2 regions of the Streptomyces sp. NPDC002403 genome follow, and region 1 is predicted to be linked to the other one. Evidence: riboswitches for the same ligand, from Rfam matches in the RefSeq annotation. Region 1 holds a riboswitch; the other holds the start of a gene.
The links. Region 1 has a riboswitch for glycine ahead of gcvT (glycine cleavage system aminomethyltransferase GcvT). Riboswitches for the same ligand answer to the same signal wherever they lie in the genome.
Positions count from the first base shown of each region.

Region 1 (7,312 bases):
TGACCATCGGCGGCCGAGGGTCGTTCGGGATGGCGTTCCGGTTGACCGTGATGCCCAGCTCGTGCAGCCGGTCCTCGGCCTGCTGGCCGTCCAGCTCGGAGTTGCGCAGGTCGACGAGGACCAGGTGGACGTCCGTACCGCCGGACAGCACGGAGACACCGACCTCGGTGACGTCCGGCTGGACCAGGCGCTCGGCGAGGATGCGGGCGCCGTCCAGGGTGCGCTGCTGGCGCTCCTTGAACTCCTCGGTCGCCGCGACCTTGAACGAGACCGCCTTGGCCGCGATCACGTGCTCCAGCGGGCCGCCCTGCTGGCCCGGGAAGACCGCGGAGTTGATCTTCTTGGCGAGCTCCTGCGTCGACAGGATGACGCCACCGCGCGGACCGCCGAGGGTCTTGTGCGTGGTGGTCGTGACGACATGGGCGTGCGGCACCGGGTTGGGGTGCAGACCCGCGGCCACCAGGCCCGCGAAGTGCGCCATGTCGACCATCAGGTACGCGCCGACCTCGTCCGCGATGCGGCGGAAGGCGGCGAAGTCCAGCTGGCGCGGGTACGCGGACCAGCCGGCGACGATCAGCTTCGGCTTGGACTCCTTGGCCAGACGCTCGACCTCGGCCATGTCCACGACGCCGGTCTCGTCGACGTGGTAGGGGACCACGTTGTAGAGCTTGCCGGAGAAGTTGATCTTCATGCCGTGGGTCAGGTGACCGCCGTGGGCCAGGTTCAGGCCCATGATCGTGTCGCCCGGCTTGAGCAGCGCGAACATCGCGGCGGCGTTGGCCTGCGCACCGGAGTGCGGCTGGACGTTCGCGGCCTCGGCGCCGAACAGCGCCTTGATGCGGTCGATGGCGATCTGCTCGACGACGTCGACGTGCTCGCAGCCGCCGTAGTAGCGGCGGCCGGGGTAGCCCTCGGCGTACTTGTTGGTGAGGACGGAGCCCTGGGCCTCCATGACCGCGACCGGAGCGAAGTTCTCCGAGGCGATCATCTCGAGGGTGGACTGCTGACGGTGGAGCTCGGCGTCGACAGCGGCGGCGACATCCGGGTCCAGCTCATGGAGGGAGGAGTTGAGAAGCGACATCAGGTGGTCCCTTGGGGTCTTTAGTTGCCGGAGAACTCGGTGTACTCGTCGGCGGAGAGCAGGTCCTCCGGCTCCTCCGCGACGCGTACCTTGAACAGCCAGCCGCCTTCGAAGGGAGCGGAGTTCACCAGCGACGGGTCGTCCACGACGTCCTGGTTCGCCTCGGTGACCTCGCCGGTCACCGGGGAGTACAGGTCGCTCACCGACTTGGTCGACTCCAGCTCGCCACAGGTCTCGCCCGCGGTCACCGTCTCACCGACCTCGGGGAGCTGGACGTAGACGACGTCGCCGAGGGCGTTGGCCGCGTGCTCGGTGATACCGATCGTGGCCACACCGTCCTCGACGGCCGACAGCCACTCGTGCTCCTTGCTGTAACGCAGCTGCTGGGGGTTGCTCATGACCTGAATTCTCCTGTACGCGGGGGAGTGCTGATGAACGGTGGTCTTACGGTGTGAGACGCGACTGCGTCACTTCTGGCGCTTGTAGAACGGCAGCGCCACGACCTCGTACGGCTCGTGGCTGCCCCGGATGTCCACTCCGACGCCCTCGGTACCGGGCGTGGCGTGCGCGGCGTCGACGTACGCCATGGCGATCGGCTTGCCCAGGGTGGGCGAGGGGGCGCCCGAGGTGACCTCGCCGATGACCTCACCGGCGGCGACGACCGGGAAGCCGGCGCGCGGCACCCGGCGGCCTTCGGCGACGAGCCCGACGAGCTTGCGCGGCGGCGCGGTCTCGGCGCGTCCGGCGGCGGCCTCAAGGGCCTTGCGGCCGACGAAGTCGCCCTCCTTCTCGAACTTCACGACCCGGCCGAGACCGGCGTCGAACGGCGTCAGTGCCGTGGTCAGCTCGTGCCCGTACAGCGGCATGCCCGCCTCCAGGCGCAGCGTGTCGCGGCAGGAGAGCCCGCACGGGATCAGGCCCCGGGAGGCGCCCGCCTCGGTCAGCGCCTTCCAGAGCTGCTCGGCGTGGACGGGGGCGACGAACAGCTCGAAGCCGTCCTCGCCGGTGTAGCCGGTACGGGCGATCAGCGCGGGGACGCCGGCGACGGTGCCGGGCAGGCCGGCGTAGTACTTCAGGCCGTCCAGGTCGGCATCGGTGACGGCGGCCAGGATCGCGGGGGACTCGGGGCCCTGGACGGCGAGCAGCGCGTACGCGTCGCGGTCGTCGCGCACCTCGGTGTCGAAGCCCTCGGCCCGCGCCGTCAGCGCGTCCAGCACGATCTGGGCGTTGCCGGCGTTGGCGACCACCATGTACTCGGTCTCGCCCAGCCGGTAGACGATCAGGTCGTCCAGGATGCCGCCGTCCTCGGCGCAGATCATCGTGTAGCGGGCGCGGCCCACGGCGACCGTGCCGATGTTGCCGACCAGCGCGAAGTTCAGGAAGGCCGCGGCCGCGGGGCCGGTGACGGTGATCTCGCCCATGTGCGACAGGTCGAAGAGACCGGCCCGGGTGCGCACCGCGTTGTGCTCGTCGCGCTCGCTGGCGTACCGCAGGGGCATGTCCCAGCCCGCGAAGTCGGTCATGGTCGCGCCCAGCGAACGGTGCAGGGCATCGAGGGCGGTGAGGCGTGGGGCGGTGCTCATGGATATGACTCCCGGGGCATGACGACGAGGACGATCCCTCCCCATCTGTCATCGGAACCTGAGAGGTTCGCCGAGAGCCCCTGAAGGGTTCGGCTTGCACCTTGGGTGGAGCCGCGAAGCGGCCCGCTTTTCAGATCTGCCTCATCCACGCGGTACGGGGCCTGAGAGATTCAAGGGAGGAACTTGCTCCTTCGGCGCCCGGCACACGAAGTGACCGGAACTCTCCCGCGCGGATTCAAGCGGCCTTTATGCAGTTGGCCGGGTCATCATCGCACGCATCGCGCCGGAGTGGGGCCCCGGTCCCCCGTGGGAAATCAGCGGCGTGGACAGTTGTGCCGCATTACCTTTTCTTTACACTTCAGGGGCATACGTGGGGTGAGCCGACAGGGGGAGGGCGATGACGTTGCAGCGGTACGCGACGACGGCGGGGGTCGCGCACGGCGCGATGCCCGCACAACCAGGGGTCCCGGCGCGGGCGGCGTCCGGCGCACACGCGCCCGTGGTGCGGGATCTGCGGGAGCGGTCCGGGCGCAGCCCGAGCGGCCTGCGCTTCGCCCCGGGCGACGTGGTGGTGGTCTCCGGGCTGCCCGGCAGCGGAAAGTCGACGCTCATCCGGCGGACGGTGACGACGGCGCACGCCGTCGACTCCCAGGACACCCGGGACCGCTGGGCGCGGAGCATGCCCCGCTTACTCCCGTACGCCCTCTACCGCCCGCTCGTCCGCGCCGCCCACTACTGGGGGCTGTGGCGGGTGCTGCGCTCCGGGGCGTCCGTCGTCGTCCACGACTGCGGGACGCAGTCGTGGGTGCGCGGCTGGCTGGCCCGTGACGCCCGGCGCCGGGGCCGGGGCCTGCATCTCGTCCTGCTCGACGTCACGCCGCAGACCGCCAGGGAGGGCCAGCGCGAGCGCGGACGCGGCGTATCGGGATACGCCTTCGCCCGGCACCGCAGAGCGGTGGGCAGGCTGCTGAGGGCGGCCGAGGCGGGCCTGCTGCCGCCCGGGTGCGCTTCGGCGGTGCTGCTGGACCGGGCGGCGGCGGGACGGGTCGGCCGGATCACCTTCACGGACGGGGGGCCCGGGGCCGGGCGTTAATCTTCTGCCGGAAAGCGTGGGCGAGAAGGGGGAGCAGTGGACATCCCGGCACAGGTCCGGTCCGATCCGCAGGGCGGATGGCCGGCCAATGAGCTCGAAGAGGTACTGATGGCCTCGGTGGGCGTCCCGGAAGCGGGCGGACGGCTCGTCGAGGTGCTCGGGCGCAGCCAGGTCTGGGTGCCCCTGCCCAACGGCGGCGGACCCGACTCGGCGGACCTGGACCTGCCGACGCTGGAGATCGAGGGCGTCGCGTACGTCCCCGTGTTCAGCTCCGAGCAGCAGTTCCTCGCCTGCGTCGGCACCCGGATGTCCTTCACCGTCGCGCCCGCCCGTGACTTCGCCCGCGGCCTGCCCCCGCAGCTCGGCATCGCCGTGAACCCCGGCGGCGCGGTCGGGATACCGATGCCGCCCCCCGCCGTGGCCGAACTCTGCCGGGCCGGACGCACCCCGCTGGACGGCCCGGACGGCGGCGGCAGGGTCCGGCTGTACGAACCGGACTGGAAGGAGGAGCCCGTCGACTTCCTCGCCGCGGCGGCCGGCGAGTTCGAGGAGAGCGGTGTCGTGCTCTCCGCCCGGCGGGCGCTGGCCAGCATCGAGGGCGGCGACCCCGTCCTCTTCGTCGGCGTCGAGTTCTCCACCTGGGAGGGCGCGGGACGCAATGCCCCGATGGACGCCCTCGGCCGTGCTCTGGGGCGGGCCGAGGTGCCCTGGCCGGTCAATCTCATCCTGCTCGACGTGGCACAGGACCCGGTCGGCGACTGGATGCGGGACAAGGTCCAGCCGTTCTACCAGCGGGCGGGCCAGTAGGGTCTTTCGTTTGGATCATGCCGGGCTCGCGGGGCCCGGCACGCGCACTCGCCGCGTTGTCGTCAGTCGCCGGGGCTCCGCCCCGACTCCCTCCTCCGCCTTGCGAGCGCACGCACCGGGTCCCGCTCCCCGATCCGGCCCGATCCAAACGAAAGACCCCGGCCCCGGCGCGGCGGTCACCGGTGCGGGACACCGCTTCGACCCATGGCGTCAAGTCGGTGTCAGGACCGGCGCATAAGCTGGTTTGATGGCTGGTGCCTCGGCATCATGCCGCACCCGTGTGCCCGGGAGCGGCCGGCCGACACAGTGGATCGAAGAGGGGCGGGACCAGGTGAGTGCGTCAGGCACCGCGGCGGCCGGGCAGGTCGAGCACATGCTGCGCCAAGTGACGCCCGGGCGCTACGACGCGTACGAGGCACTGCTGACGGCCCTCGCGAACGGCCGGATCTGGATGCTCCTCTGGCACGGCCAGGCGGGCTCGCCCGACGCCCAGTACGGGAACATGGAGGTCGACGGCCTCGGCTACGCCCCCTGTGTGACCTCCGCCCAGGAGCTCTCCGCCAGCGGCTGGAACCGCGCCCACGAACTGGTCGGCGGCCTGGACATCGCCCGCGCCCTCTTCCCCGACCGCTGGGGGATCTGGCTCAACCCGCACGCCCCGGGCGGCGGCGTGGGCATCCCCTGGCTGGATCTGCGCCGGATCGCCACCGGGCTCGACCGGATGCCCGCGGGCCCGCTCCGGCTCACCGAGCCGGCCATCGAGATCCCGCAGTTCTACGCCCTGCTCGCACAGAACGCCCACCACACCCCCGCGATCCGCTCGCTGCGCCGCGCCTGGGTGCAGCCCGCGCTCGGGGTCCCCTACCTCGCCATCGGCCTCGACCTCTACGACACGAGCCCGCCCTCGGTGGACGCGGCGCGCGCGATGATGCAGCAGTCGATCTCCGCCGTCCCGGACGGGCTGCCCGTCTCCACCGTCGCGATGTCCGACGAGTACGACCCGGTCGCGATGTGGCTGCGCGCCAACGCCCGCCCGTTCTACGACCGCGAGGCGCACGCCCCGGTGGCCCCCGCCGCGGGCTACGGCTACCCGCCGCAGGGCGCGTACTGACCTTTCCGGGGCCCGCCGGGGCCTTTCGTCCGGATCATGCCGGGGTCGCGAGGTCCCGGCCCCGTGGTCCGGAATGCGCGTATACGTGCCGGATTCCCGTAACGCGACCGTAAGACACCAACTCCCCGCATGTGCCCGCATGTTCATCCGCCCGCTGCCTCAACCCGCCGTCCATGTCCGAGATTTCCGGGCTGGACACATCTGGTGGGGAAAGCGTCGCGAATCTGTGCTCCTGTCCCTCTTCCGCCTCAACTGACCTGTGTTCGGGGGGCGTTCACATCCGTCCGGATAACGGAACACCCCGGGCCGCATCACGGTTAGGCATCCATTCGCCTGTCGGTCTGGCTACCTGTAGTGACGGCAATGAAGACTCCCGCAGCAAGGGCGTGTCGCCGCCTCTGTGTACGACTGACTGATCGCGCCGCCACAGCGGCCAGTTCGGCCCGGCCACCGCCGGTTGAGAGGGGTCCTTGCCACGATGACGGCACCACTGCACGAGCCGACCACGGAAGCGGATCCGGTCGCGGCCGACGGTCCCGCAGTCGACTCCGGGGTGAAGAAGGTCGAGGGACGGTCTCTCAAGCAGATCGCCTGGAACCGCCTGAAGCAGGACAGAGTCGCTCTGACGGGTGGCATCGTTGTCCTCGTCCTGGTCGTGGTGGCGATCTTCGCGCCCCTCATCGTCGGACTGCTGGGGCACCCGCCCAACGAGTTCCACCAGGACATGCTCGACCCGCTGACCAATCTCCCCACGGGCGACCTCGGCGGTGTGAGCGGCGACTACCTCTTCGGTGTCGAGCCCAACAAGGGGCGCGACGTCTTCAGCCGGATCGTCTACGGGGCCCGGATCTCGCTGCTCGTGGCGTTCCTGGCGGCCGTGGTCGCCGTCGCCCTCGGCACCCTCTTCGGGATCGTCGCCGGCTACTTCGGCGGCTGGGTGGATGCGCTGATCAGCCGGGTCATGGACGTGCTGCTGTCCTTCCCGCAGCTCCTCTTCATCATCTCCCTGGTCTCGGTCCTCCCCGACGATCTGCTCGGACTGACCGGCAGCGGCGTACGCATCGCCGTGCTGGTCGCCGTCATCGGCTTCTTCGGCTGGCCGTACGTGGGACGCATCGTCCGCGGGCAGACCCTCTCGCTGCGCGAGCGCGAGTACGTGGAGGCCGCGCGCAGCCTCGGCGGCGGACGGACGCACATCCTCTTCCGCGAGCTGCTGCCCAACCTGGTGGCGCCGATCACCGTCTACGCGACGCTCATGATCCCCACCAACATCCTCACCGAAGCGGCCCTGAGCTTCCTCGGTGCCGGTGTCCGGCCGCCCACCGCCTCCTGGGGCGGGATGCTGCGGGACGCGCTGGAAACATACGAGCACGACCCGATGTTCATGGTCTTCCCCGGCGTGACGATCTTCATCACCGTGCTGGCCTTCAACCTCTTCGGGGACGGGCTGCGCGATGCCCTGGACCCCAAGGGGACCCGATAACCCACGACTTGCCCCTGCCGCATCGTCAGGTGGCTTTTCCCATGGTTCTCCGGCAAGCAACGGCCTGGGACCGCGATCTCGGAGGTTGCGAGAAAATGTCCACAGTTACCTCGAAACGACGGCTCACCGCTGGTGCGGCCCTCGTGGTCGCGGC
Region 1 covers NZ_JBSFBQ010000102.1:1,944-9,255, reverse strand. Annotated here, with positions in the region: gene glyA (serine hydroxymethyltransferase) at 1-1,081, opposite strand, end outside; gene gcvH (glycine cleavage system protein GcvH) at 1,102-1,479, opposite strand; gene gcvT (glycine cleavage system aminomethyltransferase GcvT) at 1,549-2,664, opposite strand; glycine riboswitch at 2,805-2,902, opposite strand; gene ACWCPY_RS41875 (AAA family ATPase) at 3,062-3,757, shown strand; gene ACWCPY_RS41870 (enhanced serine sensitivity protein SseB) at 3,794-4,564, shown strand; gene ACWCPY_RS41865 (enhanced serine sensitivity protein SseB C-terminal domain-containing protein) at 4,896-5,675, shown strand; gene ACWCPY_RS41860 (ABC transporter permease) at 6,154-7,158, shown strand; gene ACWCPY_RS41855 (ABC transporter substrate-binding protein) at 7,254-7,312, shown strand, end outside.

Region 2 (7,312 bases), on a different contig from region 1:
CCGCTCTGCGCAGCGTTCTCACGGCACTCGGTTCACCCACCGCGGTCCGTGAAGCCCGCACACCCGCCCTCCGGTCCGCCCAGGGGCCACTGAGTCCTGAACTCCCGCTCCCCGTCCATGTACTGGAGCGGATCGGTCCGAACGGACTCGCTCCCGCCACCCGGCTCGCCGGGTGGCGGTTTCTGATCCACACCCCGGAACAGGCCGTCGCCGCGGCGGACACCATGCTCACTCCGGACGGCTGGGCCTTCTCGCACTTCTTCGAGGGCCCGTACATCGCCTCGACCGAACTCGCCCTGCGCCAGGCCGAGACGGTGACGGCGCCCTACCAGCCGCGGCTGCTGTCCATCCCGGAGCTCTACATGCTGGCGCTGTGGCTGCACGGCGACATCGAGGCCGACGCCTCCGGCGGGGCGCTCGCCCCCGCCGATCTTCTGGTTCCGCTGGCTCCCGCCCCACCGGGTATCGCGGCACACCGCCCGCACCGGGTCGCCGATCTGCTCCGCGTGATGACGCTGCGCATCACCCCCGGCCCCGGCCCCCTGCTCGGATCACCGGCCTGAGACCCGGACCCCGCACCTGCCCTGTGCCCCGCCACCGTACCCGGTCGCGGGGCACAGTGCTGGGGGCGCACTCCGTGCCCGTCCGGACTAGCCCGTACTGACCACCCCGAACCACCCGAAGGGACAGTGCAATTGCGGTGAACCGTCCGCGCGGGTGACGCGTCCTCCGGGTAAGGAGAAGTGCTGCTGCGAAATCCCTGCGGATTGACGCCCGTGGGGCAACACTGGGACCGGACCGATCGATACGGGGGGCGGCCATGAACACCTCATCCAGCCGCAGGACATTCACTACAACGCAGCGAAAGAACCCAGCCATGTGCCAGCACCAGCCACCATGCCCGACCGCCGACTCAGCCGACCGGGAGGCCGCCCGCCTGACGGCACACCACCCGGAACAGGGCTGGAGCCTGCTGTGCAACGGAGTCCTGCTCTTCGAGGACACCGGTGAGCTGCTCCCGGACGGTCAGATCATCGCTCCGCACCGGCCCCTGGGGACCGACCGGGTGATGAGGGCCGCCTGACCGCGGGCGGTACGAGCTGGGGCCGGCCCGGAGCATTGTCCGAACCGGCCCCGACGCATGTCCGCGTCACACGGTCACGCTCATCGCTCAGTTGTCGTACTCGTCCAGCGGCGGGCAGGAGCAGACGAGGTTGCGGTCGCCGAAGGCGCCGTCGATCCGGCGCACCGGCGGCCAGTACTTGTCGGCGGCCGAGACCCCGGCCGGGAAGACCGCCTCCTCGCGGCTGTACCCGTGCTTCCACTCCCCGCCCAGCATCGCCGCGGTGTGCGGAGCGTTGTGCAGCGGGTTGTCGTCCGCGCTCCACTCGCCGGAGGCCACCTTCTCGACCTCGCCGCGAATGGCGATCATCGTGTCGCAGAACCGGTCGAGCTCCGCGAGGTTCTCGCTCTCGGTCGGCTCGATCATCAGCGTCCCGGCGACCGGGAACGACATGGTCGGCGAGTGGAAGCCGTAGTCGATCAGCCGCTTGGCGATGTCGTCGACGCTGACGCCCGTCGCCTTGGAGATCGGCCGCAGGTCCACGATGCACTCGTGCGCGACCAGACCGGCCGGGCCGTTGTACAGGATCGGGTAGTGCGGTTCCAGACGCTTGGCGATGTAGTTCGCCGCGAGGACGGCGACCTGCGTCGCGCGCTTCAGGCCCTCCCCGCCCATCAGGCGTACGTACGCCCAGGAGATGGGGAGGATGCCGGCCGAGCCCCACGGTGCGGCCGAGATCGGTCCGACGCCGGTCTCGGGGCCCGCGGAGGGCTGGAGCGGGTGGTTCGGCAGGTACGGCGCGAGGTGCGCTCGCACCCCGACCGGACCGACGCCGGGGCCGCCGCCGCCGTGCGGGATGCAGAAGGTCTTGTGCAGGTTCAGGTGCGAGACGTCGCCGCCGAACCGGCCCGGCCTGGCGAGGCCCACCAGCGCGTTGAGGTTGGCACCGTCGACGTACACCTGACCGCCGGCGTCGTGCACCTCGGCGCAGATGTCGGCGACGTGCTCCTCGAACACGCCGTGCGTCGACGGATACGTGATCATGAGCACGGCGAGCTCGTCGCGGTGCTTCTCGATCTTGGCGCGGAGGTCCTCTATGTCGACCTCGCCGTCGTCGGCGGTCTTGACCACGACGACCTTCATGCCCGCCATCACGGCGCTGGCCGCGTTGGTGCCGTGCGCGGAGGACGGGATGAGACAGACGGTGCGCTGCTCGTCACCGTTGGCCCGGTGGTACGCCCGTACGGCCAGCAGGCCCGCGAACTCGCCCTGCGAGCCCGCGTTCGGCTGGATGGAGACCGCGTCGTACCCGGTGACCTCGGCGAGGCGCTCCTCCAGCTCGCGGATGAGAGTGAGGAAGCCCTCCGCCTGGTCGGCCGGGGCGAAGGGGTGCAGCGCGCCGAACTCGGGCCAGGTGATCGACTCCATCTCGGTGGTCGCGTTCAGCTTCATGGTGCAGGAGCCGAGCGGGATCATGCCGCGGTCCAGTGCGTAGTCCCGGTCGGCGAGCTTGCGCAGGTAGCGCAGCATCGCGGTCTCGGAGCGGTGCTGGTGGAAGACCGGGTGGGTGAGGATCTCGTCGGAGCGCAGCAGGCCCTCGGGCAGCGCGTCGGCGACGGTGGCGTCCAGTTCCTCGATGTCCCCGTCGGCGCCGAAGGCGGCCCATACGGCGGCGATCTGCGTACGCGTGGTGGTCTCGTCGCAGGAGAGGGAGACCAGGTCGGCGTCGACGAGCCGCAGGTTGACCCCGCGCTCGCGGGCGTCCGCGACGACGTCGGCGGCCTTGCCCGGGACGCGCACGGTGAGGGTGTCGAAGTGGGCGCCGGTCACGACGTCGACGCCGGAGGCACGCAGGCCCTCGGCCAGGATCGTCGCGTAGCGGTGGGTGCGCCCGGCGATCGTCCGCAGCCCGTCCGGGCCGTGGTAGACCGCGTACATGCCGGCCATGACCGCAAGCAGCACCTGAGCGGTGCAGATGTTGCTGGTGGCCTTCTCGCGGCGGATGTGCTGCTCGCGGGTCTGCAGGGCCAGCCGGTAGGCCTTGTTGCCGTCCGCGTCGACGGAGACACCGACGAGGCGGCCCGGAAGGCTGCGGGCGAACTTCTCGCGTACGGCCATGAACCCGGCGTGCGGTCCGCCGAAGCCCATCGGTACACCGAAGCGCTGCGTGGTGCCGACCGCGATGTCCGCGCCCAGGTCACCGGGCGAGGCGAGCAGCGTCAGGGCCAGCAGGTCGGCGGCGACCGTGACGATCGCGCCCAGCTCGTGGGCCTGCTCGATGACGGGCTCGATGTTCCGCACTTCCCCGGACGCGCCCGGGTACTGCACCAGGACGCCGAAGACACCGCGCTCGGCGATCTCTGCCGGGATGCCGTCGGACAGGTCGGCGACGACGACCTCGACACCGGTCGGCTCGGCGCGGGTCTCGATGACCGCGATCGTCTGCGGCAGGGCGTCGGCATCGACCAGGAAGACGCCGCCCTTCACCTTGCCGACGCGCCGGGCGAGCGCCATGGCCTCGGCGGCCGCGGTGCCCTCGTCCAGCAGGGAGGCGCCGGAGGTGGGCAGCCCGGTCAGCTCGGCGACCATCGTCTGGAAGTTGAGCAGCGCCTCCAGGCGGCCCTGCGAGATCTCCGGCTGGTACGGCGTGTAGGCCGTGTACCAGGCGGGGTTCTCCATGACGTTGCGCAGGATCACCGGCGGGGTGAAGGTGCCGTAGTAGCCGAGCCCGATCATCGGGGCCAGCACCTGGTTGCGGTCCGCGAGCGCGCGCAGCTCGGCCAGCACCTCGGCCTCGGTACGGGCGGCCGGCAGTCCGAGTGCCTCCGTGCTCTTGATGACATCGGGCACCGCGGCCGCGGTCAGCTCGTCCAGCGAGCCGTAACCGAGCTGAGCGAGCATCTTCGACTGCGCCTCGGCATCGGGGCCGATATGGCGCTGCTCGAACGGAATGCCCTGCTCCAGCTGGGAGAGCGGAGTGCGACGGGGGGTCATGGTGGAGGCCTCCTGGTCTGTCACGACCTGCGAGGGGCACCACGGCGCGGGTGCCCGAACGGCCTCCCCCTCTGTCATCTCGACCTGAGAGCTTCACCGGCGCGCCCTGCGGCGTACCGGCTTTCACCGTCGGTGAGGAAGGGACTCGCACCGGCACTCGGCCGCACGTGACCCGTCCTGCTTTCCAGAGTGACCTCGTCCGTGCGGTACGGGGGCCTGAGAGATTCCGGGGAGGATTTGCTCCTTCGGCGCCTTCGGATCAGCTCCGGAGGACTCTCCCGCACGGGGTCAGCGGCCATCACCAGCCTACCAGCGGGGCTCATGGCTGATTTCTCGAGTGGCCAACCACTCGGATCTGCCCTTTTGTAGTGCTTGTGGAGTAGCCGCGACCAGTGGGAGGGACCGTGCAGACCGACATCGATCCGCGCAGCCTGATCGGCCGCAAGGCGTTCGACCGCAAGGGCACCAAGATCGGGACCGTGGACGAGGTGTATCTCGACGACGCGACCGGAGTGCCCGAGTGGGCTGCCGTACGTACCGGACTCTTCAGCCGGGACGCGTTCGTCCCGCTGGAACCCAGCGAATTCGTGGAGGATTCGCTCCGCATCCCCTTCGACCGCGCGCTGATCAAGGACGCGCCCGATTTCGGCGTCGGCCGCCATCTCTCGCCGGAACAGGAACTCCAGCTCTACCGGCACTACGGCCTGGACTCCCTGTCCGGGCCGGCCGGCCCGGACAGGGACTTCGGCAGACTGGCCGGCCAGGACGAGTAGTCCACCGGGTCCCGCACCAGGGGCAGCGGATCGGCGGTCCGGAGCTCCGGGTCGTCGATCCGGAACGTACGCACCCGTCCGGGCGCGGACTCGGGCTCCTCGAACCGCACCGTCACCCGGCCGACGCCGCTGCCCTGCACCCAGCCGTGGCCGTATGTGTCATGGCGTACGTCGTGCCCGGCGGGCCACCGCCGGGCAGCGCGCTGCTCGGGGGTCTCCTGGTCCTGAGCTCCGGAACCGTCCGGCGGCCCGGCCGTGTCGTCCCCGGCCGGTGCCTCAACCGCTTCCTCGGTCGCGGCCCGCTCACCGGCGGCCTGGGCGAAGAGATCCTCCTGCGTGTAGTCGGCGAGCCCCGTCACGCCCACCCCCAGGAGCCGGACGCCCCCGGTGGTGTCCACGGCCTCCAGGAGGCGTGCGGCGGCCTCGCGGACCACCGTGGGGTCGTCCGTGGGCCCACGGAGCGTCTCGGACCTCGTGAGCGTCGAGAAGTCGTACCGGCGCACCTTCAGCACCACCGTCCGCCCGGACCGCCCCGCGCCCCGCAGCCGCTGGACGCACCGGTCGGCCAGTCGCTCGACCTCCGTGCGGATCCGCACCCGGTCGTGCAGGTCGGCGTCGAAGGTGTCCTCGACCGACACCGACTTCGCGTCCCGCTCCGCGACCACCGGCCGGTCGTCGTACCCGAACGCCATCCGGTGCAGCGAGCCGCCGTGCGCCTTCCCCAGCAGGCGTACGAGCTCGTCCTCACCCGCCTCGACCAGGTCGTCGACCGTGGTCATCCCGGCACGGCGCAGATGGTCCGCCGTCGTCGGCCCGACACCGGGCAGGATCCGCACCGGCATGGGGGCGAGCAGGGCGCGTTCCGTACCCGGTTCGATGAGCAGCAGACCGTTCGGCTTCGCCTCCTCCGACGCGATCTTGGCCAGCATCTTGGAACCGGCGAGTCCGACCGAGCCGGTGAGCCCGGTGACCGCTCTGATGGCCGTACGCAGCTGCTCACCGATCACCAGCGCCGATGCCGCGTCGTACGCCGTCCCACCGGCCTCCAGGTCGACGAAGGCCTCGTCCAGGCTGAGCGGCTCCACCAGCGGGGAGAGCTGCGCCAGGAGCTCCATCACCTGGTCGCTCACCGATCGGTAGAGCTGGAAGCGGGGCACCAGATACGCCGCGTTGGGCGCGAGCCGCCGCGCCTGCGCCATGGGCATCGCCGAGTGCACCCCGAAGCGTCGCGCCTCGTACGACGCGGTGGCGACGACTCCGCGCGGCCCCAGCCCGCCCACCACGACCGGCTTGCCGCGCAGGCTCGGCTTCGCCGCCTGCTCGGCAGAGGCGTAGAAGGCATCCATGTCCAGATGCAGGATGGTGGGCGCGGCTCTCACATCGATCGATGCTGCCCTACGGCACTGACAATCGCCGCGCCGCGGGGCCTGCGCGGCGGATCGGGGTCAGCCTGCGCGGTTGCGCCGCCGCGCGAGCTCATCGGTGGGATTGTTCCCGATGAGGGTCTCGCCGGTGTCCACCCGCTCGCCGTGCAGCTGCGAGAGGGCGACGTCGACGTCCTGCCACACCACGCCCACCGCGATGCCGAAGACCCCCTGACCACCCTGGAGCAGGCTGACGACCTCGTCGGGCGAGGAGCACTCGTAGACCGTCGCCCCGTCGCTCATCAGCGTCATCCGCTCCAGGTCCTGGAATCCCCGGGCCCGCAGATGCTGAACCGTGGTGCGGATGTTCTGGAGTGCCACGCCCGTGTCCAGGAAGCGCTTCACGATCTTCAGAAGCACGACGTCCCGGAAGCTGTAGAGCCGCTGCGTGCCGGACCCGTACGCGGGACGCACGCTCGGTTCCACCAGCCCCGTGCGCGCCCAGTAGTCGAGCTGCCGGTAGGTGATCCCGGCAGCCGCGCAGGCGGTTGGCCCCCGGTAACCGATGTCGTTGGCCGATGCCACTCCGCCCCCCGCCACCGCCGCCGGTTGAACCGGTTGCATGATGGTGTGGTCGGCTGTACTCCCCTGCTGCGGATACGGCCCACCCGCTGCCGTACCGTCGCCGCTGCTTCTCACGCCGACCTCCGTCCTTGACCTGCCATCTCGAAGGTAGGCAGTCACTCGGGGTGCGTCAACGATCGCCACACTCGGCACGCCGAGTGATAATCACCCTGAGGGTGGTTTCCCGTGCCTCATGAGCGGGAAAGGCTTGCCGAATGCGCTGACGGCGACCTCGAAGAACGGTCACTGACTGTTGGTACCGAAATCCTCCGGAGAGATCTGATCGAGGAACTCGCGGAACTTCTCCACCTCATCCTCCTGCTCGTCCGGGATGGCGATGCCTGCATCGTCGAGCACCCCGTCACTGCCGTAGATCGGCGTTCCGGTGCGCAGCGCGAGCGCTATGGCGTCGGAGGGCCGCGCGCTCACCTCGACTCCGCTGGCGAAGACCAGCTCCGCGTAGAAGACCCCTTCCCGGAGGTCCGTGATGCGGA
Region 2 covers NZ_JBSFBQ010000042.1:7,571-14,882, reverse strand. Annotated here, with positions in the region: gene ACWCPY_RS32435 (hypothetical protein) at 1-563, shown strand, start outside; gene ACWCPY_RS32430 (DUF5999 family protein) at 878-1,084, shown strand; gene gcvP (aminomethyl-transferring glycine dehydrogenase) at 1,172-4,057, opposite strand; glycine riboswitch at 4,252-4,348, opposite strand; gene ACWCPY_RS32420 (PRC-barrel domain-containing protein) at 4,462-4,830, shown strand; gene ACWCPY_RS32415 (DNA polymerase IV) at 4,755-6,209, opposite strand; gene ACWCPY_RS32410 (MerR family transcriptional regulator) at 6,276-6,893, opposite strand; gene ACWCPY_RS32405 (bifunctional nuclease family protein) at 7,062-7,312, opposite strand, start outside.
Region 2: linked by a shared signal. The riboswitch ahead of gcvP (aminomethyl-transferring glycine dehydrogenase) and the one ahead of gcvT (glycine cleavage system aminomethyltransferase GcvT) in region 1 are both predicted to bind glycine.